Regions from separate parts of the Massilia jejuensis genome, predicted to be linked through region 2. Evidence: predicted binding sites of a transcription regulator. Region 2 holds the regulator's gene; each other region holds the start of a gene.
The links. Region 2 encodes LexA, which represses DNA repair genes until DNA is damaged. Its sites were predicted from a motif close to ACTGTATNNNNATACAGT; they were not measured.

Region 1 (9,570 bases), 120 kb from region 2:
CGCAGTAGCGCGGCGCCGGCCGGGTTCGGGGCATTCGCGATCACGGTCAGGCCGCCGCCGGCCACCGCCCCGGCCACCAGCATGTATTTGGCGTGCTCGGACAGTCCCGCGATCAGCGAACCGAGATAGGTCAGTGCCGCATTGTCGGTGATTGCGGTCAGGCCGAGCGCGCCGAAGAAAAGGGCGGTCGGCGCCAGGCTGGAAACGAGCGGCTGCAGCCACCATTGCTGCATGCCGCCCAGCACGACCAGTCCGGCCAGGAAAAATCCGACGAGCAGCCCTTCCTTCAGGATCAAGGGGTCCTGGTAACGCTGGTACGCCTGGGTGAACCCGAGGAACAGCAGGAACACGCCGACGAACAGCACCGGGTGATGCGCCAGCAGCACCACCGCCGCCAGGAAGGCCAAGTGGACGGCCGACACCTTGATGGGCACCGGCTTGACGGGGTCGGCAACTGCCGGTGCCAGGTGCTTGCGCAACAACAGGGTGACGACGCTTGCGTTGATGAATACGGCGATGGCCGCGCGCCAGCCAAAATGGCCCAGCATGTAGGCGCTGTCCCAGCCCCAGGTGGTGGCCACCATCAGCACCGGCGGCGCGGCGTAGGCTGTGAGGGTGCCGCCGATCGAGACGTTGACGAACAACACGCCCAGCGCGCCGTATTTCAGCGCTTCGGGAATTCCGGGACGAAACACCTGGGGTGCGAGCATCAGGGCGGCGAGCGTCATCGCGGCCGGTTCCGTGATCAGCGAGCCGGCCAGGGGCACCAGGGCCAATCCCAGCCAGGCCAGCGCGACCTCGGTGCGCAGCGGCACCAGCCGCGCCACCGTTCCCAGCAGCGCGCGCACGGCGTCGAGGACCGGGCGCGAGGCGGCGATCACCATGACCACGAACACGAACAGGGGTTCGGTGTACTGGCGCGATTCGGCGTAATCGACGGCCGTGCCCGGACCGGAAATGACGGCCATCGCCACGACCAGGATGAAGGCCCAGAAGCCGAACACGACCTCGACTTCGCCCAGCAAGTGGAACAGGCCTTCATGACGCGGGTGGCGATCGGCCAGGATCTCGAAGCCCTTGGCGGCGAATGTATGGACCAGGGCGCAGGCAAAGAGGAGGGCGCCGACCAGCTGGATCGTGGTCATGGGCAGCGTCCGGGGAAGGAAGAAGCGGTCATTGTCATGCGGATAATAAGTGAAAGCGCATTATTTCATCTTTTGATCGAGGCTGGATGGTATGTCGGCCGGCCTTGCTCTTCAAGCGCGGGTTTGCGCGCACACAAGCGCAAGGTTAAATCCTACGTGTTCGGGCTAGACAAATCTTGCCAAAAGCTGAACGACCGAGTACTGTATATCCATCCAGTACTTTTGTATTTCCCTCATTATGTCTTGTTCACAAACTCTTGCCTCGCCTGAAGCATTGCACCCATCCCTGTGGCGCGCTTCGCAGCTGGCGCATGGCAATACGCGCTGCGCCGACACCGGCCACCCGGCGCTGTCGGCGCAATTGCCGGGTGGCGGCTGGCCGACCGGCACCCTGATCGATCTGCTGCTGCAGCAGCCCGGCATCGGTGAAATGCGCCTGCTGCGCCCGGCCCTGGCCGCCGCCGCCGGGCGCCGCATCGTGCTGCTGCAGCCGCCCCATCCGCCGCAGGCACTGGCGCTGGCCGCGCTCGGCGTGCCGCCGTCGCAGCTGATCTGGCTGCGCGCGGGCCGCGGGGCCGACGCCTTGTGGGCGGCCGAGCAGGTGCTGCGCAGCGGCAGTTGCGGCGCGCTGCTGTTCTGGACCAACCACGCGCGCGGCGAAAGCCTGCGCCGTCTGCACCTGGCGGCCCAGTGCGGCGAAACCCTGTTCTTCATGATGCGTCCGCTTGCCAGTGCCCAGGATTCTTCGCCGGCACCGCTGCGTCTGTCGCTGCGGCCCGCTGCCGGCGGACTCGACATCGGCTTCATCAAACGCCGGGGACCGCAGCGCGACGCGCCGCTGTTCCTGCCTCTCGCTCCTACTTTGCTCCAACGCCATGCGCCTGTGGATCGGCCTGTATTTGCCCCAGTTACCGCTCGAGGTCTTCAGCCCGAACTGGTCAACTGACCTGGGGGTCGTCGTGCTCGAGGCGGAGCGGGTACTGGTTGCCTCGCCCCTGGCGCGCGCCGCCGGCGTCCAGCCCGGCATGCGTCGCGGCGGCGTGCTGATGCTCATGCCCGGGGCGCGCATCGTCGAGCGTTCCCCGGAGCGCGAGGCCGAGGCCCTGCACGCGGTGGCGATGGCGCTGCTGCAGTACACGCCGCAGGTGGCCCAGGCCGAGGAATCGACCCTGCTGATCGACATCGGCGCCAGCCTGCGCCTGTTCGGCGGCATCCGTGCCCTGTGCGCCCGCGTGCGCGCCAGCCTGCGCGCGCTCGGCTTTTCAGGCTGCCTCAGCTGCGCGCCCACCGCGCGCGGCAGCTGGCTGCTGGCGCGCCGGCGCGCCGGCCGCGTGCTCACCATCGCCTCGCTCGCGCGCCGCCTGGACCGCCTGCCGAGCACCTTGCCGCCGCCGGCGCGCCCGTATGCCGCCTGGTTCGAAGGCATCGGCTGCTTCGACATCGGCGCCATGCGCCGCCTGCCGCGCCCCGGCCTGCAGCGCCGCTGCGGCCGCGCGCTGCTCGACCTGCTCGACGCCGCCTACGGCATGGCGCCCGAACTGTTCGAATGGATCGAGGCGCCCACCGTCTTTCACGCGAAGATCGAACTGTTCGAGCGCATCGACAACGCCGAACAATGCCTGCAAGGCGCCGAGCGCCTGGTGCAGCAGCTGACCGGCTGGCTGTGCGCGCACCAGCTGGCCGTCGAACGCATCACGCTGCTGCTCGAACACGAGCGCGGCAGGGTGGCGCGCCCGCCCACCGCCGTCGAGATCGCGCTGGGCGAACCGACCTGGCGCAACGCCCACCTGGTGCGCCTGCTGAAGGAGCGCCTGGCACAGGTGGTGCTGGAAGCCCCCGTGATCGGCCTGGCGCTGGACGCCCCGCAGTTGCAGCCGATGGCGCCGCCGACCGGGTCGCTGTTTCCCGAGCCGGGCGGCAGCGAGGAAGACCGGGTACGCATGCTGGAACTGCTGGTGGCGCGCCTGGGGCCGGACAACGTACTGCAGGCGCTGCCCCAGGCCGACTACCGCCCCGAGGTCGCCAACACCTGGGTGCCGGTGCAGCAGAAAGTGCGCGAATCGGTGCGTTGCGCGCAATTGCCGGCGGACGTGCAAAGCCTGCCGCGCCCGACCTGGATCCTGGCCAAGCCGATCGCGCTCCTGATGCGCAATCACCGGCCGTTTTATGGCTCACCCCTGCGGATGGCGTCGACGCCGGAGCGCATCGAGGCGGGCTGGTGGAACGCATCGCAGACGCGCGATTATTTTATTGCGGAAGGGCAGGATCACACGCTGTACTGGGTGTACCGCGAGCGTATCGTGGGAGCGTCGGAGGATGCGGATCCGAGATGGTTCTTGCACGGGTTGTTTGGATGAGCATAACAATCTGCCGGCAAATCCGGGGCGCTTCGCATTTTCCAAGGAAGCTGATGTATTCGCCACCGGCCGTTTCCATCCGTTCGGCTTCGCTAATCCGTTGCCGGCTGGCGGCTGGCGGCTGGCAATATACGGTCACTGCACGAGTGATCTGCTTGGATTCCGTGGACACTTTACCAATGCGAATCAATGGCCTCATGCACACTCTGCCAAACACTCGCTTTCAGCCACTCGTGAAGGCAGCGCCAGCAGGTCATGCCGCTGCCACAGCCGAGTTCATATACTCCGTGGGACATAGTTTGTCGATCTTCTAGCCGACAAGGGAAGGTTCGAGCAGGGGCACGAAAACCGAAATACAACGGCAACCACAAATTCTCACACAACTTTACCAACAGAAATTAAAATTGCCTTAGATAAATATACTCGCACCAGCTTCGGGTGTAACGTCGTTCAAATAGTCGGAGAAAATAATGGCAAAAAAACAAGTTCTTGTGAGCCTCGCAGCCGCTTCCTCGGCACTAATTTTAGTCGCCTGTGGCGGTGGTGGCGGTACACAGGCACAAGCGCCGGCCGTGGCGGCGTCAGCCGCACCAGCGGCACCAGCCGCACCAGCCGCCCCGACGTCGACTCAGGGCGCACCTACCGTGGCAGGCACCGTCACGGGTTTCGGCAGTATCATTATCGATGGCGTGCGGATTGACGACCGTGGCATCCTTGCACTCATCGAGAACGCTGATGGAGTGCCGGGAAATGTCGAGCTGAAGATCGGCCAATCGGTGGAGGTTCAGCACGACGGCACGCTAAAAGCCAAACGAGTGTCGGTTATCCCGACAATGCAGGGTGTGATTAGTGCCGTCGACTCGGCGGCCAGCACGATGACGGTATTGGGGATGACGGTTGTCATCAATACGGATCGGGCATCCGGTCCAATAACCGTCTTCGAGGCGCCCTACACGTTTGCCAACGCAAAAACAGGTGATGGGGTTGAGATTCACGGCATCCTTAAAACCGATGCGGCTGGCAAGATACAGATCCAGGCGACCCGGGTCGAGAAAAAAACACTGGGGACGGTGCACAAACTGCGCGGCAAGGTGACCTCTCTGTCGACCGCCGCCAGTACATTCAAGATTGGCGACCTGACCGTCAACTACCAGAATGTGTCCATCACGCCAGCCTCGGCGATACTCTCCAATGGCGCCGATGTCGCTGTCTCGATTCCTGCCTCGGCATCGTTTGCGGGCGGCGTGGTCTCGGCGACGGCGATAAAAGTGAAAAATCATCGTGACGAAAGCCGCGACACGGAAGCTCAACTGCGCGGCATCGTCGGCAATGTGAATATGAGCGCAAAAACATTCTCGCTGGACGGACTCGAGATTAGTGCAACAGAGGCCAGGTTCGACCATGCCGGCAAGAGTTTCGCGGACCTGACCGTCGGTGCCTACGTCCGGGTGAAGGGCATGTATCAGGCAGACGGATCGGTCAAGGCCAGGTCGATCGCGCTTCGCTCGGTTGAGACAGAAAAAGCCGGTGAAGTGGAACTGCACGGCTCGATCCTCGATTTTGTCTCGAACGCTGACTTCTCTGTGCGTGGGATGAAGATGAACGCCGCGACCGCCGAGATTGATTGTCCGGCCGGCACTACGCTGCGCAACGATCTCCAGGTGAAGATCGAAGGGTTCCTTGCTGCCGACGGCAGTGTGAAGGTCAAGGAAATCGAGTGCGAAAAACTGGACGATGATACCTCGACCGTCGAGCGCGAAGGTATTGCAAACAATGTCAATATCGATGCAAAAACCTTTGTGCTTACCGGCGCTTCGACCGTTAATGTCAAATGGAATGATGCCACGCTGTTCGTCGAGACACTGACGCCGGCCACGTTGGGTAATAAGAAGCTGGAAGTTGAAGGTGTCATGACAGGTGGCATCTTAATAGCTTCTAAAATTAAGCTCGACGATTAACGCACCTGACCAGCAACATCCCAGGTTTTCCTGAACAGCCGGATGCGCGCAATCGTCTAACTCATGAAACTCTCTTGCGCAGCACCTTATTGTTAAGGATAGCCTGGGAATGGGGCGAAATTTTGGCGACCCTATTTGTGCCAAGAACGTAGCCCTATTGAAACACGGAGCCCAGTCAGTACATTGATAGTTCAAGTGGTAATCCACCCAAAAAATGCATTTCGTGGATCTAGGTTTCGGAGGTGCAACCTATATAACATGCTAGCCGGCGGCGGCCAGCTCTGCCCGCCAAATGTGAAAGCTGGCCGTCGACACCGTTTCGTCGCGGCAGAAGGAATCGACCCTGCTGATCGACATCGGCGCCAGCCTGCGCCTGTGCGGCGGCATCCGTGCCCAGTGCGCCCGCGTGCGCGCCAGCCTGCGCGCGCTCGGCTTTTCAGGCTGCCTCAGCTGCGCGCCCACTGCGCGCCCCTATGTCGCCCGGTTCGAAGGCATCGGCTGCTTCGACATCGGCGCCATGCGCCGCCTGCCGCGCCCCGGCCTGCAGCGCCGCTGCGGCCGCGCACTGCTCGACCTGCTCGACGCCGCCTACGGCATGGCGCCTGAACTGTTCGAATGGATCGAGGCGCCCACCGTCTTTCACGCGAAGATCGAACTGTTCGAGCGCATCGACAACGCCGAACAATGCCTGCAAGGCGCCGAGCGCCTGGTGCAGCAGCTGACCGGCTGGCTGTGCGCGCACCAGCTGGCCGTCGAACGCATCACGCTGCTGCTCGAACACGAGCGCGGCAGGGTGGCGCGCCCACCCACCGCCGTCGAGATCGCGCTGGGCGAACCGACCTGGCGCAACGCCCACCTGGTGCGCCTGCTGAAGGAGCGCCTGGCGCAGGTGGTGCTGGAAGCCCCCGTGATCGGCCTGGCGCTGGACGCCCCGCAGTTGCAGCCGATGGTGGCGCCGACCGGGTCGCTGTTTCCCGAGCCGGGCGGCAGCGAGGACGACCGGATGCGCATGCTGGAACTGCTGGTGGCGCGCCTGGGGCCGGACAACGTGCTGCGGGCGCTGCCCCAGGCCGACTACCGCCCCGAGGTCGCCAACACCTGGGTGCCGGTGCAGCAGAAAGTGCGCGAATCGGTGCGTTGCGCGCAATTGCCGGCGGACGTGCAAAGCCTGCCGCGCCCGACCTGGATCCTGGCCAAGCCGATCGCGCTCCTGATGCGCAATCACCGGCCGTTTTATGGCTCACCCCTGCGGATGGCAAATCCAGGGCGCTTCGCATTTTCCAAGGAAGCTGATGTATTCGCCACCGGCCGTTTCCATCCGTTCGGCTTCGCTAATCTGTTGCCGGCTGGCCGTCAATGTGCGTTCACTGCAAGAGGTATAGCGCAATCTTCACCACTTGCAACCTTCATCAGCAAGCCCTCCCCGCAATAGAAACGGCAGTTTCATCAAACCGCTAAACTCAACCGATCCGACCTTTGGCTTGTAATCGTTGCCGCACTTCGGACGCCGTGCGCGTTCCATCACGTCTTGCCGGACATCGGCAGCCAAACCACCAGGTTCCTGTTTTCCGGCGGCGTGTCCCGATCGCGTGCCCTGTCGTTCCAGATCTTGTTTCACAAGTGCCTTGAGTGTATCGGCATCGAACCGTACCGGTGTCTCGGTCGAGGTTTCCACCTGCAATGTATCCATCGCCGCAGGAATATCCGCCTCACGCGTCGTACTGTGCGTGATCTGCACGTCGGTTTCAGAATGCGGGTAAATACGCTTTCGTTCTCGTTGAGGCAGACGCGTCGATGCCGACACTGGCTTTTTTTGTCTGGTGGACGCGACTGCCGGCACTTGCCGCGACTGGCCAGGGGCCGGCGGTAAATAAACCATGACAGGAAACGGGAGATCCACGGCACGCTCATGGCGTACAGACCTATCCCCCCGCAGCGGTTGTAGTGCGAACCAGACGGCGCCATGGACTAACACCGAGATAAATACACCTACGATGGCGGGAATTCTTTTTCGACCGAGAAGGGGAGCATTCCACATGCCAACGGGCGGTTGGTCTTTTATCATATTTTTGCGGCCGTTGTGTTAAAAAAAACCGGCTGCGTCGATCTCGAATACAAGCTTTCGAGACTCGACTGCACAGAACCGCCGCTATTTAATCGACGTGGAAAAGGAAGACATTTTTTTTAGAAAAATTTTTATTAGTCGACTTTTTCAATACAATAAGCCGATAACGGAAGTCGGCAAGCGGACAGTGTACGACGACGTTAACTCAACGGCAAGCAAGGTCTTTATTCTTCTGGCAACGATCTAATTCAGCAATCGATCGCTTTATGCGTCCTTTACCACTGCTGTTCCGGACCGACACGCGCGCGGCGAAAGCCCGGGCCGCCTGCACCTGGCGGCACAGTGCGGCGAAATCCGCGCATCGCTTGCGCAGCCCGGATGGCCAGGCCGGGAACGTGGCTTGCTTGCGCACAGGCCCGATCCGGTGCACAGTAGCGCCTTCATCGAACAGGAGGCCGCATGCTCACCGAACGCGTCGAGTTCCAGGGGCCGCACGGCAAGCTGGCCGCCAAGCTGGATCTGCCCGATGGCTTGCCGCGCGCCTATGGCGTCTTCGCCCACTGCTTCACCTGCAGCAAGGACGTGCTGGCGGCGAACCGCATCTCGCAAGGATTGGCGGGGCATGGCATCGGCATGCTGCGCTTCGATTTCGGGGGACTGGGCGCCAGCGCCGGCAATTTTGGCGACACCAATTTTTCGTCGAATGTGGACGAGCTGGTGGCCGCCGCCGACTTCCTGCGCGAGAAGTTCGCGGCGCCGCGCTTGCTGGTCGGGCACAGCCTGGGCGGCACGGCCGTGCTGGCCGCGGCGCACCGGATTCCGGAATCGAGGGCGGTGGCGACGATCGCCTCGCCGAGCGACCCGCGGTATGTCGTGGATGCCTTGCTGTCGGAGCATCTCGCCACGCTTGCCCAGGCGGGCGAGGCGCGGGTAAGGCTGGCGGGACGCGATTTCAATATCCGCCAGCAGTTCGTCGAGGACGCGACCGGGCATCGCCTGGCCGGCCAGATCGCGCAGCTGGGGCGCGCGCTGCTGGTGATGCATGCGCCGGATGACGATACGGTGGACATCGCGAACGCGCTGCGGATTTTCGCGTTGGCGGCGTATCCGAAGAGCTTCGTGTCGCTCGACGGGGTCGATCACCTGGTGACGGGCAGGGAAGACGCGGCGCAGCTGGCGGCGATGATCGCGGCGTGGAGCGGGCGGTATATCGACGCCGCGCAGGCGTGATCGAGGCCATGGGCTTCGATCACGCCTACGGAAAAACGCGGCTATTCCTCGTCGAATTCTTCCGCCAGATTCTTCCACCCGCGGCTCTTGGCAAACGGCGCGAACTCCTCCGGCGCCTCGAGCACGATCAGCTTGCGGTCCTGCAGGCCCGGGTCGCTGTGCGCGAAGTCGGGTCCCCGGTAGCCGAGCGCGCGCAGCCGCTCGATGATCTGCCCGACGAGGACGCTGTCCTTGTACAGGCCGGCATCGAGCTGCGAGGCGAAATCCACGTACACGTCGATAATCCCGTAGCCCTCGTCGAAAATGCGGATCGCCTTGACGTCGTGGGAACGGCCGGTGCCATCAACGGCCTTGAACGGGCCGGACAGTTCAATGTCGGTATCGGTAGTCATGGCCGAAGCATACCATCGACCCGCATCCGGCGATTCCTACTTGAGCGCCCTGTAGATCGCCGCCAGCCGGTCCGGCGTGCCGGGAATGCGCTCCAGGCGCGGATAGCGCAAGCCGCCGTGGTAGTCGAGCGCGATCGTGCGCAGGTTGTTCCCCTTCCTGACCAGCAGCTCGATAGGCGCCTTGCCGTCCTTCGACGCCTTGACGGCGGCCTTCAGCACTTCCGGCTTGAACACCTTGTTGTTGACCGCGACGATCGTCGTATTGCCCGCCAGGCCGGCGCGGAAAGCCGGGCCATCCCACCGCACGTTGCTCACGCCGCCGTCGGCGCGCACCGCGAAGCCCAGCGAATAGCTGAAGTCGGCCACCTTGCTGCGCTCCTCGGCGTTCCTGATGTAGTCGGTCGGGGTTTCGGTGTAGACCAG
Region 2 (9,570 bases):
GCGAGCGCGGCATCCTGTACGTGGTCGACAACACGATGACCACGCCCTACCTGTTCCGTCCGAAGGCGGTCGGCGCCGGCCTGGTCGTCAATTCGCTGACCAAGTCGATCGCCGGCCACGGCATCGCCCTCGGCGGCGCGCTGACCGATACGGGCCTGTTCGACTGGAGCGCCTACCCTCACATCGCCGACAACTTCCGCAAGCAGCCGGCCGCCGCCCAGGGCATGGCCCAGTTGCGCGCCAAGGCGCTGCGCGACTTCGGTGCCTCCCTCGGGCCGGAAGCGGCGCATCACATCGCGGTCGGCGCCGAGACGCTGGCATTGCGCATGGAGCGCACCAGCGCGAATGCGCTGGCACTGGCGCGGATGCTCGAGGCCGACGAACGCGTCTGCGCGGTGCACTATCCGGGCCTGGCCTCGCATCCGCAGCACCGGTTGACCTGCGAACTGTTCCGCTCCGCCGGCTCGCTGCTGAGCTTCGAGCTGCGCGCGGACATCGACCCCTTCGATTACCTGAACCGCCTGCAACTGGCGATTCCTGCGAGTAACCTGGGCGACACGCGCACGCTGGTCATTCCGGTTGCCCATACGATTTTCTTCGAGATGGGCGCCGAGCGCCGCGCCAGCATGGGCATCGCCGAGTCGCTGATCCGGGTCTCGGTCGGCATCGAGGACAGCGACGACTTGCTGGAAGATTTCCGCGCCGCGCTGGGGGACTGACCGCCCCGGCAAGGCGGTTGAGGCAGCGGGGGCTTCGCGGTATGATGCCTATTTCCCCCGCCCCTGGCCCTTCCATGAAGCGTCTTCTTCTCGTCGCGAGCCTGCTGTCGGCGAGCGCAGCCCACGCCGATCCGCTGTCCGCCGCACATGCGCTGTTCGCGAAAAAATCCTATCCCGAAGCGCTCCAGCTATACACCAAGCTCGGCAATGCCGGCAATGTCGAGGCGCAGCAGCGCCTGGGCGAGATGTACCTGTACGGCGAAGCCGGGGCCGTCGACGAAGCCCGGGCCGAGGCCTGGTTCCGCAAGGCGGCGGCCAAGGGCAATGCGGTCGCCGTCGCCTCGCTCGAACTGATCAAGCAGCGCAGCGCGCGCCGCGCCGAGATCCTGCACTGGGTCGAGCAATACCAGGGCGAAGACCTGAAAAGCGGCAAGTTCAACTGCGCGGTGCCGCGCATTCCCACCATCTCCAAGCAAGCCGCGGACATCGAACGCGTCTCGGCCAGCGTCACCGGCTGGCAGAACTGCTACAACGACTACGTGACGAACCTGAATGCCGCCTCGCCCCTGGTCAAGCGCATTCCCGCCGACATCGCCAAGCTGATGAACCAGGCCGAAACCACGCGCGCCGCCACGCGCCTGGCCCAGGTGCAGGAAAACCTGGCCGAGGAAGCGCGGGTGAGCTCGAAACTGGTGCTGGCCGACCTGGCGGCCTGGCGCAGCGCCACCGAAGCCTACGTGAAGGAGCACAATGCCATCGTCGGGAAGGCGCCCTCGGAAGAGCGCGCGCGCGACATCGAAGCGCGCAAATCCAATTACGCGCCGCCGCGCAACTGAGCGGGCCGGGACGTAAAAAAGGCCGCGAGCGCGGCCTTTTTTACGGCTGGGGATTTGTCGGAGCAGGAGCTGTCCGGTCAAGGAATGCGCCGTTGCCGACGCGCTCGACGAGGGAGCAGCGTGGCCCGGCCTTGCATGGCTGGCCATGCATGGTCAGCAACATGCCCCTTCCTGCCAAGACAGCGTCTCAGTGCCAGCTGCGCATCAGGCCCACGGCCAAGCCTTCGAGCGCGAACTCGTCGCCCGGTTCCACGCGGATGACGGTGAAGTCCGGGTTTTCCGGCAGCAGTTCGATGAGCTCTCCGGTCTTGCGGTAGCGCTTGACGGTCACGTCTTCGCCGATGCGGGCCACCACGATCTGGCCATTCTTGGCGCTGTCGACCTTCTTGACCGCAAGAAAATCGCCATCCATGATGCCGGCGTCGCGCATCGACCAGCCGCGTACCTTCAGCAGGAAATCGGGACGGGCGCCGAACATGGCCGGGTCGACGTTGTAGGTGGCCTCGACGTGTTCCTGGGCCAGGATCGGCGAGCCCGCGGCGACGCGGCCGACCAGCGGCAGCGACATGAGCAGCGCCGCCGGGATGCTGGGCGCCGGCGCCGGCAGGGAGGCGCCGATCAGGCGGATGCCGCGCGAGGTGCCGGAGACGATCTCGATCGCGCCCTTGCGCGCCAGCGCCTGCAGGTGCTCCTCGGCTGCATTGGCCGACTTGAAGCCCAGTTCCCTGGCGATTTCGGCGCGGGTCGGCGGGAAGCCGGTATTGTCGATCGCTTCCTTGATCAGGTTGAGGATCTGTTCTTGCCTTGCGGTGAGCTTGAGCATGGGTCTGGCATGGTTGATGATTCAGACTGTATTTTTGTACAGTATTTCGGCGAATGCAAGGAAAATCCACACTTTTTATCGATTTCTGGTTAGCAAGGTGTCGCGGCCGGGCGACGCCCGACGCCCGGCCTCCATGCATTGCGCCGGCTGCCGTAGCACGCTATAATTGCCGGCTTTCCCTTCCCACACTCGTCTTGACGCCGAGGTGGGCATTTGTTTAAACGTCCTCAAGGAGTGTTGCATGCGTCATTATGAAATCGTTTTTATCGTCCACCCGGACCAAAGCGAGCAAGTCCCGGCGATGATCGAGCGTTACAAGACCACGGTGACGAGCCGCGGCGGTAACATCCATCGCGTCGAAGACTGGGGCCGTCGCCAGATGGCTTACCAGATCCAGAAGCTGCCGAAGGCACACTACATCTGCCTGAACATCGAGTGCGACAACGAGACCCTGGTCGAGCTGGAAACCGCATTCAAGTTCAATGATGCCGTGCTGCGTCACCTGACCGTGAAGATGAAGAAAGCTGAAACGACCCCATCGCCAATGATGAAGTCGGTCCAGCGCGAAGACGCAGCCAAGAGCCACCGTGCGGAAGCCCCGGCCCAGGCCGCCGCTCCTGCTCCGGCCGCCGCTGCTGCCTGATTTTTTCTTGCCAGGAATCGTGAACGGGCAGTGAACCAGCTTCAAGTCGTCGCTACCATCGCTGAACGCGACGTACTGCGCTATACCCCCGCCGGGGTGCCGGTCGTGTCGGCAATCCTGATGCACAGTTCGCAACAGGTCGAGGCAGGGGTGGACCGGCTGGTCGAGTTCGAAATTGCCGCGTTTGCCGCGGGCGAGATTTCGGGCCGCTTCGCCAGTGCCGAGCTCGGCGCCGCGCACCAGTTCACGGGATTTTTGGCCAGGAAGAGTCGCAACAGTAAAGCCCTGGTGTTTCACATCATTGATTTTAGTGCCGCCGCTTAAATTGTTAGCGGCCACCTTTTAGATACAGGAGCCTCAAATGGCATTCGGTAAAAAGTTCGACAAAAACAAAGCCAAGCTTAAAGAGAAGCGCAAACAGCAAAACCCGCTGTTCAAGCGCAAGAAGTTCTGCCGCTTCACCGCCGCGAACGTGGAACAGGTCGATTACAAAGACGTCGACACCCTGAAGGACTTCGTCCAGGAAAACGGCAAGATCATGCCGGCACGTCTGACCGGCACCAAGGCGCACTACCAGCGCCAGGTCGACACCGCGATCAAGCGCGCACGCTACCTCGCGCTGCTGCCGTACACCGACCTGCACAACGCTTGATCGCGTCGTACAGTTCAGAACATCCTGGAGAAAAATATGCAAGTTATCCTTTTGGAAAAAGTTGTTAACGTCGGCAACCTGGGCGACGTGGTCAAGGTCAAGGACGGTTACGCGCGTAACTTCCTGATCCCGCAAAAGATGGCCCGTCGTGCTACTTCGTCGGCGGTCGCCGAGTTCGAAGTCAAGCGCGCCGAGCTGGAAAAAGCAGCCGCTGAAAAACTGGGCGCCTCGCAAGCCCAGGGCGAAAAGCTGAACGGCATGACCATCACCATCGCCCAGAAAGCCGGCGTCGACGGTCGTCTGTTCGGTTCGGTCGGTAACTTCGACATCGCCGAAGCCCTGACCAAGCAAGGTTTCGCAGTCGAAAAAGCGCAGGTGCGCCTGCCGACCGGTCCGCTCAAGACCACCGGCGAACACCCGGTCGCCGTCGCGCTGCACACCGACGTCGTCGTGGAAATCACCGTTGCCGTCGTTGGCGAAGCTGCCTAAATCCTAGCGGTCGTCACGCTTGTTGCACTACAGAAAAAGCCGGGTTTGCCCGGCTTTTTTTACGGCCAGAAACTCTCCAATTGTTTCAGCCGCTCGACACGAAGGGTTATAATGCCCGCCATGAATACCCCCGCAGATCCGCAGATCGAATCGCTGCGCATTCCCCCGCATTCCATCGAAGCAGAGCAGTCCGTCATCGGCGGCCTGCTGCGCGACAATGCGGCCTGGGACCGCATCGCCGACTTCATGCACGCGGACGATTTTTACCGCTACGACCACCGCATCATCTTCGAACAGATGGTGCGCTTGATTAACGGCGGCAAGCCGGCCGACGTGATCACCGTTTACGAGGCCATGGTCTCGCTCGGCAAGGCCGAGGACGTGGGCGGCCTGCAATACCTGAACGCCATGGCGCAGAACACGCCGTCGGCCGCCAACATCCGCCGCTATGCCGAGATCGTGCGCGACCGCGGCATCCTGCGCAAACTGATTACCGTCGCCGACGAAATTTCCGGCAATGCGTTCAATCCGCAAGGCAAGGAAGTCAAGCAAATGCTTGACGAAGCCGAATCCAAGATCTTTGCCATTGCCGAGTCCGGCGCCCGCGGCGCCCAAGGCTGGAATCCGATCCAGCCCCTGCTCACGCAAGTGGTCGAGCGCATCGACGAACTCTATTCGCGCGAAAACCAGGGCGAAATCACGGGCGTGCCGACCGGCTTCATCGACCTCGACCGCATGACCTCGGGCCTGCAGCCGGGCGACCTCGTCATCGTCGCCGGCCGTCCGTCGATGGGCAAGACCGCGTTCTCGGTCAACATCGGCGAGAACGTCGCCATCGAGGCGGGCTTGCCGGTGGCCGTGTTCTCGATGGAGATGGGCGGCACCCAGCTGGCCATGCGTATGCTCGGTTCGGTCGGCCAGCTCGACCAGCACCGCCTGCGTACCGGCCGCCTGAACGACGAGGATTGGCCGCGCCTGACGCACGCCATCCAGAAGATGAACGACGCCCAGCTCTACATCGACGAAACGCCGGCGCTGAACCCGATCGAGATGCGCGCGCGCGCGCGGCGCCTGGCCCGGCAATGTGGCAAGCTCGGCCTTATTATCGTCGACTACCTGCAGCTGATGCAGGGCAGCCAGCCGGGCGACAACCGCGCCGCCGAGATCTCCGAGATCTCGCGCTCGCTCAAGGGCCTGGCCAAGGAATTGCATTGCCCGGTCATCGCGCTCTCGCAGCTGAACCGCTCGCTGGAGCAGCGCCCGAACAAGCGTCCCGTGATGTCCGACCTGCGCGAATCGGGCGCAATCGAGCAGGATGCGGACGTGATCATCTTCCTGTACCGCGACGAGGTCTACAACCCCGACTCGCCCGACAAGGGGACCGCCGAAATCATCATTGGCAAACAGCGTAACGGTCCGATCGGCGCGATCCGCCTGACCTGGATCGGCCAATACACCAAGTTCGGCAACTACAGCGGTAACCTCGCCGTCTACCAAGGCGATTAAGCCGATATTGCGCCGCCGGCACCTGCATCGCATGCAGGCCCGCGGCGGACCCTCGCAGTCCCAAGAGTTTTAAAACGGAGAACCTTTTCATGTTTGGACGCCTGATGCCCACCGAGGGCAAGTTTTTTGATTTGTTCAACCAGCACGCCGCGCTGTGCGTGAAGGGGGCGCAAGAGATGGTTGGCCTGATGACCAACTTCGACGACCTGGAAACCCGGACCCATGCCGTCGAGACCATCGAAAAGCAGGCGGACAAGATCACCTATGCCTGCGTCGACCTGCTGCACAAGACGTTCATCACCCCGATCGACCGCGACGACATCCATAAGCTCATCACGCGCATGGACGACATCCTCGACATGATGGAAGACGCCGCCCAGACCATTTCCCTGTACGACCTGCATGCCGTCACGCCGGAAGCGAAACGCCTGGCCGAGCTGTGCCTGGCCTGCTGCGAGCGCGTCCAGGCCGCCGTCGGCCTGCTGCACGACATGGGCAATGCCGAGAAGATCGTCGCCATCTGCGAAGAAATCGACCGCCTCGAGTCCGACGCCGACCACGTGATGCGCGCCGCCATGAGCAAGCTGTTCCGCGACGAGCCGGACGTACGCAACCTGATCAAGATGAAGGCGATCTACGAAATCCTCGAGACCGTCACCGACCGCTGCGAGGATGTCGCCAACATCATCGAAGGCATCATCGTCGAAAACGCCTAACGCGCGCGCAGAACAAGAATAATCATGGAAACTCTCAACATCAGCATCTACGTGCTGGGTGCGTTGGTGCTGCTCGCCCTCGTCTTCGACTTCATGAACGGCTTCCACGACTCGGCCAATTCGATCGCCACCGTGGTGTCGACGGGCGTGCTGAAACCGCATAGCGCGGTCGCGATGGCGGCCTTCTTCAACTTCATCGCCATTTTCGTCGTCAGCATGAAGGTGGCGCAGACGATCGGCAAGGGCACCATCGACCCGGCCGTGGTCGACCATTACGTGATCTTCGGCGCCCTGGTCGGCGCCATTACCTGGAACGTCATCACCTGGTATTACGGTATCCCATCGTCGTCCTCGCATGCGCTGATCGGCGGCCTGGTCGGTGCAGCCGTGGCCAAGGCGGGCACCGGCGCGCTCATCTCCGCCGGCCTGATCAAGACCGTCATCTTCATCGTCCTGGCGCCGACGCTCGGCTTCATCCTCGGTTCGACGATCATGCTGCTGGTGGCCTGGATCTTCGTGAAATCGACGCCGCGCAAGGTCGATGTCTGGTTCCGGCGCCTGCAACTGGTGTCGGCGGCCGGCTATTCGCTGGGCCATGGGGGCAACGACGCGCAAAAGACGATGGGCATCATCTGGATGCTCCTGATCGCCGCCGGTCACACCAATCCGGCCGATCCCCTGCCACCGGCCTGGGTCATCATTTCCTGCTACGCGGCGATCGCCTTCGGCACGCTGTTCGGCGGCTGGCGCATCGTCAAGACGATGGGCCAGAAGATTACCAAGCTCAAGCCCGTGGGCGGCTTTTGCGCGGAAACCGGCGGCGCCTTCACGCTCCTGCTGGCCAGCTTCTTCGGCATCCCGGTCTCGACCACGCACACCATCACCGGCGCCATCGTGGGCGTGGGCGCGTCGCAGAAGGCCTCGGCCGTGCGCTGGGGGGTAGCGGGCAGCATCGTCTGGGCCTGGGTCTTCACGATTCCGGCCTCGGCCCTCATGGCGGCGATCGCGTGGTGGATCGGCCAGCACATCATGTGAGTGCGTGCCGGGCGAAACGCATCGACGGACGGCATGCCGCCTCGCAGATGGCTTCGGCGTCGATGAAGTCGTTCTTGTTGCTCTTGACGAAGGGACGGACGAATTGCGGGGGAGATTAGCTTGACTTCATGGCCGTAGCCAGCCAGTAGGCGCGCCATGTGATGGGCGCCGGCGCAGGCTTCCATCACGACCGTACAGGCTTGGAATGTGGCGAAGAATTCGATCAGCTGCTTGCGGCTGAACTTCTTGCGCAGCAGGGCCTTGCCTTGGCGGTCCTGGCAGTGCACGTGGAAGCTGTGCTTGCCGAGGTCGATGCCGATAAGCGTAATGTCTTGCATGATGGCCTCCGTCCAGAAAGAACAACACCCTACAAGTTTAGTAACTTGTAGGGTGGAGGGTGACCATCTCATTAAACCTGCGGGCCTTGCGGCGCGCAGGTTTTTTTTTGCAGCGAAAACGGAGTGAAAACGCTTACAACACCTCGCTCGCGTGGTCGGCCAGGCGCGAACGCTCGCCGCGCGCCAGCGTCACGTGTCCGCTGTGGCTCCAGCCCTTGAAGCGGTCGACCACATAGGTCAGGCCGCTCGAACCTTCGGTGAGATACGGCGTGTCGATCTGCGCAATGTTACCGAGACACAGGATCTTGGTACCGGGCCCGGCGCGCGTGACGAGGGTCTTGACCTGCTTGGGCGTCAGGTTCTGCGCCTCGTCGATGATCAGGAACTTGTTCACGAAAGTACGGCCGCGCATGAAGTTGAGCGACTTGATCTTGATGCGCGAGCGGATCAGGTCCTGCGTCGCGGCGCGGCCCCAGTCGCCGGCGTCGGTGTCGGACTTGTTGAGCACTTCCAGGTTGTCGTCGAAAGCGCCCATCCACGGCGACATCTTCTCTTCCTCGGTACCCGGCAGGAAGCCGATGTCCTCGCCCACCGGCACCGTGACGCGGGTGACGATGATTTCGTTGTAGAGCTTGGTTTCCAGCACTTGCGCCAGGCCGGCGGCCAGGGCCAGCAGGGTCTTGCCGGTACCGGCCTGGCCGAGCAGGGTGACGAAATCGCATTCCGGGTCCATCAGCAGGTTCAGCGCGAAATTCTGCTCGCGGTTGCGCGCGGTGATGCCCCAGACGCTGTTTTTCGTGTGGCTATAGTCGCGCAGCACGCGCAGCACGGCGGTCTTGCCGTTGATTTCCTTGACCTGCGCATACATCGGCGCTTCGCCGCCGGAAGGCTCGAGGAACACGAACTGGTTGTTCAGCAGGCTCGGAATGAAGGGGCCGGTGACGCGATAGAACATCGCGTTGTTGCCGTTCTTGTTTTCCTGCCAGGACTCCATGTTCTTGCTGTGCTTGTCCCAGAAGTCGTCCGGCAGCTGGACGATGCCCGAATACAGCAGGTCGGTGTCTTCCAGCACGTGGTCGTTGAAATAATCCTCGGCCGGCAAGCCAAGCGCGCGTGCCTTGATGCGCATGTTGATGTCTTTCGACACCAGCACGATGGCGCGGTCCGGCTGCTCGGCGGCGATCGCCTTGACCACGCCCAGGATCTGGTTGTCGGCCTTGCCCACCGGTAGTCCCTCCGGCAGCAGCGGACCGCTCTGCAGCCTGGTCTGGAAGAACAGGCGGCCCTTCGCATCCTTGTTGCCCAGCTTGGACAATTCGATGCCGGTTTCGATGGCGTCGTCGTCGACATTGGCGATCAGGGCGTCGAGGGTGCGTGAGACCTGGCGGGCATTGCGCGCGACTTCCGACATGCCTTTCTTGTGGTCGTCGAGTTCCTCGAGCGTCATCATCGGCAGGTAGACGTCGTGTTCCTCAAAACGGAACAGGCTGGTTGGGTCATGCATCAGCACGTTGGTATCGAGCACGAAGACCTTGGTGGCGCCGGCCTTGTCGGCGCGCCGGCTGGTCGAGGATTTGACGGTGACTTCGACCGGCTTGTGCTTGGCCGGATGCGGCTCGGCGATATCGGTTTCCTTGAGCTTGGCGACGGTGCCGGCAGCGGCACCGGCACGCGCCGGCCAGGCGGCCGCTTCGCCCTGGGTGGAAGGAACGGCGGCCAGCGGCGCGCTCTTTTCCTTGCGCGCACGGTTCGATTTGGAAGCGGGGACGGCTTTACCGCTGATCAGGTCTTCGACGGGATCGGTTTCCACCGG
Region 3 (9,570 bases), on a different contig from region 2:
CGTGTGAAGTTGGAGGAAAGTCTGACAGGCAATGCTCGCATCTATTGCCTATCGAAAATTTGACTTTTCTCAATCCCGCTGGCGGCCGGTCAGCGCCGCATCACTCCCCGCAGGCGCAGTTCGGTGTGGCCCAGATCCATCATTTTCCAGCGGCCGCCCCAAGTCATGCCGAGCTGCTCCGCGACTTCGCCGTAAAGCTGGTAGCCACGCATGGCCCAAGGATCTTTTTCCGAGATCACCAGCTTGCCGTTGCGCCAGAATGCGCAGTCGGCTGCCAGGCCGTACTGGTGCCAGCTCTGGAAGGCGCGTGCATTGGTCACCGCACTTCCCAGCTGCGCCAGTGCGTCCTGGCGCGCCGGACTGCGGTAGCCCTCGAGCAAGGCCATGTCATAGCCATACTTTTCTTTCATGATCTTGAATGCGAGCAGCAGGCGCTGGCTGAATTCCGGATGCATCAAGCCCCAGTTGCGGCTCGCGCTCACCAGCATCGGCCGCACCTGCACCACTTCCTGGGTCGAAAACGCCAGCGGCGGCGGGTCGCTTGGCGGCACCAGCTGTTCGCCGCGCAGGAGCGCCGCGATCTGGGCGTCGGGCAGCGCCTCGACCGGCTCATAGCTGGGCAGCATGTCGGGCGTGCGCAGCGCCAGCGCCAGCAAGGAGGGTATCGCCACCGCCGGCACCAGGACCGCCAGCGCGATCCAGTGGCGGCGCATTTGCCGGAGCGCCGACTGGGCTACGGCGCGCAGGTCGCGCCGGTCCGGCAGCAGGCCCGTCGGCCAGGCCGGACGCCGGAACGCCATGCGCCCGAGCCGGCTGCGCACACCGAACATCCATCCAGTGAGCCATGTCCGTCCGCCCGGGAAACATGCCAGCCACATCAAGCTGCAGGCGACGCAAAAATACAGAAGTGCGACGAAGATCAGCATGGATTTCCCCAGATTGTTTCTAATCAGAGCAAGAACGACCATCTTAGGAGTTACGCCGTGCGCCCTACAGACGAAAATCAAGCAGCCTCGACAAGACCAAACCTGATGTCGTCGCGCCGTGGCGCTGGCGAAGAGAACATCCTCGCCATGCTCGAACGCGATTCCGCCCGACGTCCGGGCACCCGCATGTCGGGCGCGCGCCTCGCTTCCTACGGAGCGGCGGCGGCGCTGGCCGGCATCCTCGCCGGCGGCGTGGCCTGGCTGGCCTACGACAACCACAAGACGGCGCAGCAATTGCAGTTCCGGTACGATGCGATCGCCGCCGCCCCGGCGGTGATGGCGGACGCCGCCCTACCCCCGCCGGTCGCACCGGGCGCCGCACCGGCACCCGCCGCCGACGCGTCGCGCACGGCCGTCATCGTCGACGAATCGGTGCGCGCCCGCGACACCACGCCCGCCAGCGCGCCGCCGCCGCTGGTCATGTTGCCGCCAAGGGAAATCAAGAACACGAAGCCGCCCTTACCGGGACCACGCCCGGCCCAGGACAAGGCGCAGTCGACACCGACGAAGGCGCAAGTCCGGGCCGGCGTCAAATCCGATCCGCCGCGCGTGGCGGCCCGGCCCGCCCTCGATAAGAAAGCCGCGAAGACCGTCAAACCGGCCGTCCGCGCGGCCAGGGCGGCCGCCACCCGCGTCGCCGGCACGCCGAAAGCCAGGCCGGAAGCGGCTGCGCGCGCACGCAAGGGCGCGGCGCCGGCAGGCGACGCCCCGGTCGACAGCGATGTCGCCCTGATATCGGCCATCATCGCGCATTCGGAACGCCACCGCGGCGAATCCGAACCTGCCGGCGCCTGCAGCGGCGCCAGGTGCCAGCCCAAATCCACCCGCCCCTGATGTGGCAAAAAACCACGGCCGCACGCTGGAGGGCCGAAAGGGCTGGGTCTTCGCGCGGCCTGAGGCTATACTGTACATAAGCACAGTTGTCGCCTCACACAATGAATCGGGTTCTGGAAAACGAGTTTTATTACCTGGATAATTTCCAGAGTGTCCTCGATTGGATCGGCGGGCGTTACGGCGACCTGTTGACCGATGACGAACATGCCTTCATCGCCGCCTTCCCCGGGCTGCCGCAGCCGGCGCGCGCCTTGTTTGTACGCATGGTCATGCGCAAGGGGAATTTGTTCCGGGCCAGCAAAATGCGGTATGCGGAGATCGGCTGTCCGGTCGCCGCTGCCGAACACTTGCTGCCGACCGGCTGGATCGAACGCGATCCCGTGCTCTCGCTCGACGAGCTGTTCGACGTGCTGGCCAAGCCCGAAATCGCCACGGTCTTCCATCCTCATCTGCACCAGAAGAGTGCACGCAAGGCTGAGCAGCTCGACAGCTTGCGCGCGCAGTTTGCCGACAGCCGCGCCTTCTCGGGCTGGTATGCCGGCTGCACCGATGTCGCCCTGCGCATCCTAGTCAAACCGATGTGCGACCGCTTGCGCCTGATTTTCTTCGGCAACCTGCGCCAGGACTGGACCGAATTCGTGCTGGCCGACCTGGGCGTGTTCCGCTACGAGCAGGTTGAATTTTCGCCGGCCTCGCGCGCCTTTCGCAGTGGGCGCGACATCGAGCATTACCTGCGGCTGCACGCCTGCAAGGAGCGCTTCTATGCCGGCGAGGAGGCCATCGAGGACGTGGTGAACGAGCTGCCGATGCAGGCCTTCGACAACGACTGGCTGGAGGGCCGGCGCGAGAAATTCCTGTTCCAGGTCGGCCAGCATTTTGAAAAGCGGCAGGATTGGGAACGGGCGATCGCCGTCTACACGCGCTGCGGCTATCCGGGTGCGCGCGGGCGTGCGATCCGCGTGCTGGAAAAGGCCGAGCGCACCCTCGAAGCCTGGCAGCTGCTGCAGCAAGCCGAACGCGCGCCCGAGAACGACGCCGAGTCCCAGCATTTGCTGCGCATCGGACCGCGCCTGGCGCGCAAGCTTGGCCACCCGAAATCGATCGCGCGCCGGCCTGCCGTCCCTGTCCGACTCGACCTGTGCCTGCCGGTGCCGGGCGAGGCTCCCTGGGTCGAAGGGGCAGTGCGCGACCACCTCGCCTGCGAGGACGCGCCCGTGTTCTACGTCGAGAACATGCTGGCCAACGCCCTGTTCGGCTTGCTGTGCTGGCGCGCGATCTTCGCCGCCATTCCCGGCGCCTTCTTTCACCCCTTCCACCGCGCCCCGGCCGACCTGTACAGCCTCGACTTCCACCGTCGCCGTGCGCAGGAATTCGCCGACTGCCTGGCCCAGTGCGACGACGGCCGCTACCGCGCCACGATCCTCGCCCACTTTGAAGAGAAGGCCGGCATCTCGGCCCCCTTCGTGTCCTGGGAATCGCTCGACCGCACGCTGCTGGAGCTGGCTCTGGACTGCATCCCCGCCGCCCACCTCAAGCGCTGGTGCGAACGCATCCTGGCCGACGTGAAGGTCAACCGTACCGGCTTTCCCGACCTGATCCAGTTCTGGCCGGCCGAGCGCCGCTACCGGATGATCGAGGTGAAGGGACCGGGCGACCGCCTGCAGGACAACCAGCTGCGCTGGATCGACTACTGCGCGGCGCACGACATGCCGGTGGCCGTCTGCTACCTGCAATGGAGCCAGGCCGCGTGAGCGGGCCGACGTATGGCGTCGCCGTGCGCGCGCTGTGCGAATTCACGGCCAAGCGCGGTGACCTCGACCTGCGTTTCACGCCCTCGCCCACCGCCCAGGAAGGCATCGCCGGCCACGCGGTCGTGGCCGCGCGCCGCGGCGAAGGCTACCAGGCCGAGGTCACGCTGTCCGGCGACTTCGGCCCGCTGCACGTGCGCGGCCGCGCCGACGGCTACGACCCTGCCCGCAACCTGCTCGAGGAAGTCAAGACCTATCGCGGCCAGCTCTCCACGATGCCGGACAACCATCGCCACCTGCACTGGGCCCAGCTGCGCGTCTACGGCCACCTGTTGTGCGCCGCGCGCGGACTCGACAGCGTCAACCTCGCGCTGGTCTACTACGAAATCGGCAGCGGCCTCGAAACCTCGCTGGACGAAACGCGCAGCGCCGTGGAGCTGAAGACCATCTTCGAGGAAGCGTGCGGACGCTTCACCGCCTGGGCCGAACAGGAACTGCGCCACCGCGAGGCGCGCGACGCCGCCCTCGGCGGCCTGCGCTTTCCGCATGCGCACTTCCGGCCGGGCCAGCGCCAGCTTGCCGAAACCGTCTTCAAGGCCAACGCCACCGGGCGCTGCCTGCTGGCCCAGGCGCCCACGGGCATCGGCAAGACCATCGGCAGCCTGTTCCCGGTGCTGAAAGCCGCGCCCGGCCAGGGCATCGACAAGATCTTCTTCCTGGCGGCCAAGACGCCCGGCCGCCAGCTCGCGCTCGACGCCGTCCGGGCGATCCGCCGCGACGCGCCTGCGCTGCCGCTGCGCGTGCTGGAACTGGCCGCGCGCGACAAGGCATGCGAGCATCCCGACAAGGCTTGCCATGGCGATTCCTGCCCGCTGGCCAAGGGCTTCTACGACCGCCTGCCGGGCGCGCGCCAGGCGGCCCTGACGGTGCCGGTGCTGGACCGCGCCGCGCTGCGCGAGGTCGGCCTGACGCACGACGTCTGCCCTTATTACCTGGGCAGCGAGATGGCGCGCTGGACCGATGTCGCGATCGGCGACTACAACTATTATTTCGACGGCAGCGCGATGCTGTACGCGCTGGCCCAGTCCAATGGCTGGCGCGCCAGCGTACTGGTCGACGAGGCGCACAACATGGTCGCCCGCGCGCGCTCGATGTATTCCTGCGAACTCGATCGGGCCGCCCTGCGCGCCGCGCGGGCCGGCGCGCCGCCGCCGGTGAAAAAAGCGTTGAGCAAGATCGCGCGCGTCTGGGGCGGGATCGACGCAGCCGCGCCGGCGTCCTACCAGGTGCTCGCGGCGCCGGGCGAGAAGCTGCTCGACGCGCTGGCGCACGCGACTGGCACCATCAACGACTTCATCGCGGAACAACCGGGCCCGCTCGATCCCGCCTTGCAGCGCTTTTACTTCGACGCCCTGCACTTCACGCGCCTGGCCGAATCCTTCGGCCCGCATTCGCTGTGCGACCTGGCGCGCCAGGGTCAGGGCAAAGACAGTGACAGCACCATTTGCATCCGCAACGTGGTGCCGGCGCCCTTCCTCGCACCGCGTTTCGAAGGCGCGCATTCGGTGACCCTGTTTTCGGCCACGCTCAGTCCCTGGCATTATTTCGCCGACCTGCTCGGCCTGCCCGGAAATACCGGCTGGATCGATGTCGAGTCGCCCTTCAGCGCCGCGCAGTTGACGGTGCACGTCGCCGGGCGCATCTCGACACGCTACCAGCACCGCGCTGCCTCGCTGGCCCCGATCGCCCGGCTGATGGCTGCGCAGTACGCCCGAAAGCCCGGCAACTACCTCGCTTTCTTCAGCAGCTTCGATTACCTGGAACAGGCCGCGAACCTGTTCGCCGGGGAGCATCCCGAGGTGCCGATCTGGCGCCAGGAGCGGCGCATGAGCGAGGCCGAACGCGCCGGCTTCCTGGCGCGCTTCCATCCCGAGGGAAGCGGCATCGGCTTTGCGGTGCTGGGCGGATCGTTTGGCGAAGGCATCGACCTGCCCGGCGCGCGCCTGATCGGCGCGTTCGTCGCCACCCTCGGCCTACCCCAGCTCAATCCCGTCAACGAGCAGCTGCGCACGCGCATGCAGGCGATGTTCGGCGCCGGCTACGACTACACCTATTTGTATCCGGGCTTGCAGAAGGTGGTGCAGGCGGCGGGACGGGTGATCCGCACCGAGCTTGACCAGGGCGTGGTCTACCTGATCGACGACCGTTTCGACCAGGGCGCCGTGCGCGAACTGTTGCCGCGCTGGTGGCGGGTCGAGGCACTGACCGCGTAGCCAAGGGCTGCCGGACGCGGCGCATTGCTGCGGCGGCGCGTGCTCGCACCGCCTCCGGTTCCGTTGGCCGGGATCGCGTTCCTTTCCGGTCAAGTACTCAGCGCATGACCTGCATTACCCGCTGGTAGCCGCTGCGGCTGACCGGCACCCGCTTGCCGTCCTCGAGCACCGCGCACCAGCTGTCCCTGGTCGGTGCCTCGATGCGTCCGATCGCGCCCACCCGCACGATGTAGGAGCGGTGCACGCGCACGAACAGCGCGGGGTCGAGACCCTGCTCCAGCTCGGCCATGCGGCCGTTCTTCAGGTGCGTGCGCCCGCCCGCGCTGATCTGCACATAGTCGTCCTGGGCTTCGATCCAGTCGATGTCCGCGACGGGCACCACGTGCACGCACGCGCCGTCGCGCACGAGGATCCGTTCGAGGGGGCCGTGGCGGCGCGCGGCTTCGAGCGCCACCGCTTCCACCTGCTCCGGCGGCGTCGTGCGCGCCCTGGCGCTGTCGAGCGCCTGCGCCAGGCGCTCGCGGCTGAACGGTTTCAGCAGGTAATCGATCGCGCGCACCTCGAAGGCCTTCAGCGCGAACTGGTCGTAAGCCGTCACGAACACATACCGCGTGCGCGTGCCGGCCAGCTCCACCACCTCGAAGCCGTCGAGTTTCGGCATCTGGATGTCGAGGAAGACGAGGTCCGGCTGCAGTTCGCCGATAGCCTTGACCGCCTCGAAGCCGTTCGCGCATTCGGCCACGATCTCGATGTCCGCACGTGCGGCCAGGTACTCGCGCAAGAGTGCGCGCGCCAGGAATTCATCGTCGACGATGATGACACGCATGGTCTCACTTCTCCTTTTCGGGTTCGCTTTCGGCGGGCAGTGCAATGTCGACCCGGAAGCGCGCGTCATGCCGCGTCCAATGCACGCTGGCCGCGTGGGCGTAGGTCGCCAGCAGGCGCTGGCGCACGTTGGCGAGGCCGATGCCGCAGCCGGCGGCCGGCTGGCTGGCGTCGTCCCAGTCTGCGTCGTTCTCGACGCGGATGCGCAACAAGGCGCCGGCACGTTCGGCGGCGATGCTCACCGTGCCGCCGTCGAGCCGGTTGCCGATGCCATGCTTGACGGCGTTCTCCACCAGGGGCTGGAGCAGCATCGGCGGCAGCAGGCATTGTCCGGCTCCTTCGCCGATCAGGTGCTCGAAACGCAGGCGCGCGCCGAAGCGCACCTGTTCGATCGCGAGGAATGCCCGCACCAGGACGATCTCCTCGTCGAGCGCCACCTTGCGCTGGGCATCCATGCCGAGGCTGCGACGCAGGAAGTTCGACAGCTGCAAGGTCATGCCGCGCGCGGCGGCCGGATCGATCGAGGTCAGCGCGCTGATGGAATTGAGACTGTTGAACAGGAAGTGCGGATCGATCTGGGTGCGCAGCATGCGCAGCTCCGCTTCCTGGGCCGCGATCTTCATCTCGAGCTCGCGCCGCTCCAGACTGCGCGCCCGCTCGAATTCGAGTGCCAGGTAATGCGCGACCGCGGTCAAGCCGTACAGGATCACGCCCAGGCCGAACATCAGCGCCACGAAAGGACGCGTCATCGGCGGCAGGCCGGGCACCAGGGGCCGCAGGCTTTCGGCGAAACCGTTGCCGGCCGCGGCCCAGAGCGCGCCGGCGCATACCGCGCTGCAGGTGAACACGCCGAGCACGGTGCCCAGGGAGCGCGTCGCCAGCGGATAGGCGCGGCACAGGTAATACGCCGAGAAGCCGCTGGCGCAGCCATAGGCCAGCGCCAGCGGGACGGCGAACGGCAGGCTCGCGCTCCAGGGAGCGCCGCCGGCCGCCACCATCAGGCCGGCGAGCAGCACCCCGAGCAGCGCCCAGGCGGCCAGATAGAGCGCGGTGCTGCGCCGTGTGCCGAAGGCCCCCAGCATCAGTTGCGCACCTCGACGCCGCCCATGATCGCGTAGCCGCGCACGACCAGGCGCTTGCTGCCGTCCGGCGGCGCCACGGTCTTTTCCTCGAACCCGCCCATGATCGGCGTACCCTGCAGGATCACCGTCCAGTCGGGCGGCACCTTGAGCGTCACGCCGCCCCAGAAGGCGAATACGTGGATCACCGCTTCACCGCAGATGGAGGCGTCGCGCAGGTCGAGCGTACAGCCGCCCATCACCGCGGTCACTTCGCCGCCGCGAAAGTCCTTGGTGTGCACGCGCCGCTCGAAGCCGCCCAGCACGGCCGTCGCGTCCACCGTCTGCGCCTCGGATCCGGCGCCCTCCCGCAGCTGCTCCTTGCCGCCGGGGACGGCGACGCCGAAACGTGCCGCGCGCTGCCCGGTCGTGGCGCGGTATACGACCATGCCCCCGGCCGCGATCAGGATCAGGGGCCAGGCCGCGCGCCAGGAAAAGTCGATGATCCCGAGGCGATCCAGGATCATCGCCACGCCGATGCCGATGCCGGCCAGGCCGACCAGGTAGCCGTCCGGGGTCGAGGTATCGAGCAGCTTGGCCACGCCGGCGAAGATGAAGATCAGCGGCCAGAAGGCCAGCGCGGCGCGAACCTCGATGATATCGAGGTTATCCAGCAAGAACAGCAGGCCGAGGGCGATGACCAGCACGCCCATCAGCACCTGGCTGGTCGCGCCGCGGCGCGCCTGGCGGTCGGCTGTGTCCTTATGCACGGTCCTTCTCCTTCGCTTGCGGGAAGCGGCGCTCGATCGCGGGCGACAGCACCAGCTGTGCGCCCGCCATCAGCAGGAACAGCGGCCAGCTGTTGCGGAAAGTCAGGCCAAACAAGCCTTCGAACACCGCGAACAGCCACAGGCCGACGAAGATCGTCCACAGGCCGCTCCTGAACTCGCGCGCGCTCGGGTAGCCGATGGTCTGGTTGATGCCGACCACGACCAGCAGCAGCGGCCAATAGTGCCATACCGTCGACACATCGACGATATCCAGTCGGTCGAGCAGGAAGGCCAGGCCAATGGCGATCAGGACCAGCCCCCACAGCATCTGCTTGCGCGCGGTATAGCCGTTTTCGGTACTCATGTGCGTCCTCCGTGTTGTGATACTTATACGATAGCGGGGAGTGCAGCGCGAGCAAAGCCCCTTTCGGCGAACGACGGCGCGGGATCGGCGAATGGCGGAGGAATCGGCGAACGACGCGCCGGCGGGAGGTGGGAGGTGGGAGGTCGACAATGGGACGTGGGAGATCACAAGCGCGCAATGGCGCCGCAGCGCAAACTTGAGCTCAATGTAGCGCTGGAAACACCGGCACGGGACGACAAAAAGCCCGCCGCGTTGCCGGGGCGGGCTGTGCGCTACCTGGAGATCAGGCGGCCGATGCGGACATCGACGGCTGGTTCTTGACCTGGTTGCGGTATTTGGCGCGCGCCGTGGCTTGCTTGACAGCCTCGCGTGCGATATTGGTACGGCGGATGTCGAGACGTTCCTCGATGCCGCGGTGCTGGGCTTCGTGCTTGTTACCGATACGCTTGGTCATGTATTTCTCCTCTGTTAAAACGAATTAGCCGAAAGCGGCGGCAGCGGCCGGGTGGTGAGCGGTTTCACACACTTCCGCGTCGACGATCCCCCACCCCAGCTGGCGCCGGATTTCCTCGGGCGTCGGCGGCGGCTGCGGATCGCGCGAGCGGCGCGCGAGATATTCGCGCACCAGGTGCTTGGGTGGATGCATGGTCGTGGCAGACATGGGGCCTCCGCTTCCTGTTTTCATGGCGCCGTCGCGCTTGGCAGCGGCCGG

Region 1: a site for LexA is predicted at 1,346-1,363, ahead of imuA (translesion DNA synthesis-associated protein ImuA). Genes of this name have one in related genera too.
Region 3: a site for LexA is predicted at 1,890-1,907, ahead of ACFPOU_RS16515 (VRR-NUC domain-containing protein). Genes of this name have one in related genera too.

Annotation. Positions count from the first base shown of each region.
Region 1 is NZ_JBHSMS010000079.1:177,351-186,920, reverse strand. Features, by position in the region: gene ACFPOU_RS22525 (putative Na+/H+ antiporter) at 1-1,145, opposite strand, end outside; gene imuA (translesion DNA synthesis-associated protein ImuA) at 1,384-2,091, shown strand; gene ACFPOU_RS22515 (Y-family DNA polymerase) at 2,021-3,502, shown strand; gene ACFPOU_RS22510 (DUF5666 domain-containing protein) at 3,973-5,460, shown strand; gene ACFPOU_RS22505 (DNA polymerase Y subunit UmuC family protein) at 5,867-6,892, shown strand; gene ACFPOU_RS22500 (hypothetical protein) at 6,851-7,360, opposite strand; gene ACFPOU_RS22495 (alpha/beta hydrolase family protein) at 7,985-8,755, shown strand; gene ACFPOU_RS22490 (hypothetical protein) at 8,797-9,147, opposite strand; gene ACFPOU_RS22485 (M61 family metallopeptidase) at 9,184-9,570, opposite strand, start outside.
Region 2 is NZ_JBHSMS010000079.1:53,938-63,507, reverse strand. Features, by position in the region: gene ACFPOU_RS22010 (cystathionine gamma-synthase family protein) at 1-719, shown strand, start outside; gene ACFPOU_RS22005 (tetratricopeptide repeat protein) at 794-1,555, shown strand; gene lexA (transcriptional repressor LexA) at 1,743-2,378, opposite strand; gene rpsF (30S ribosomal protein S6) at 2,620-3,021, shown strand; gene priB (primosomal replication protein N) at 3,052-3,345, shown strand; gene rpsR (30S ribosomal protein S18) at 3,383-3,673, shown strand; gene rplI (50S ribosomal protein L9) at 3,710-4,162, shown strand; gene ACFPOU_RS21975 (replicative DNA helicase) at 4,283-5,668, shown strand; gene ACFPOU_RS21970 (DUF47 domain-containing protein) at 5,758-6,384, shown strand; gene ACFPOU_RS21965 (inorganic phosphate transporter) at 6,409-7,419, shown strand; partial or broken gene ACFPOU_RS21960 (IS110 family transposase) at 7,433-7,757, opposite strand; gene ACFPOU_RS21955 (PhoH family protein) at 7,891-9,570, opposite strand, start outside.
Region 3 is NZ_JBHSMS010000053.1:26,474-36,043, reverse strand. Features, by position in the region: gene ACFPOU_RS16525 (M15 family metallopeptidase) at 90-923, opposite strand; gene ACFPOU_RS16520 (hypothetical protein) at 1,032-1,820, shown strand; gene ACFPOU_RS16515 (VRR-NUC domain-containing protein) at 1,922-3,571, shown strand; gene ACFPOU_RS16510 (ATP-dependent DNA helicase) at 3,553-5,841, shown strand; gene ACFPOU_RS16505 (LytR/AlgR family response regulator transcription factor) at 5,939-6,667, opposite strand; gene ACFPOU_RS16500 (sensor histidine kinase) at 6,672-7,748, opposite strand; gene ACFPOU_RS16495 (LiaI-LiaF-like domain-containing protein) at 7,748-8,494, opposite strand; gene ACFPOU_RS16490 (LiaI-LiaF-like domain-containing protein) at 8,487-8,858, opposite strand; gene ACFPOU_RS16485 (hypothetical protein) at 9,142-9,312, opposite strand; gene ACFPOU_RS16480 (hypothetical protein) at 9,337-9,519, opposite strand.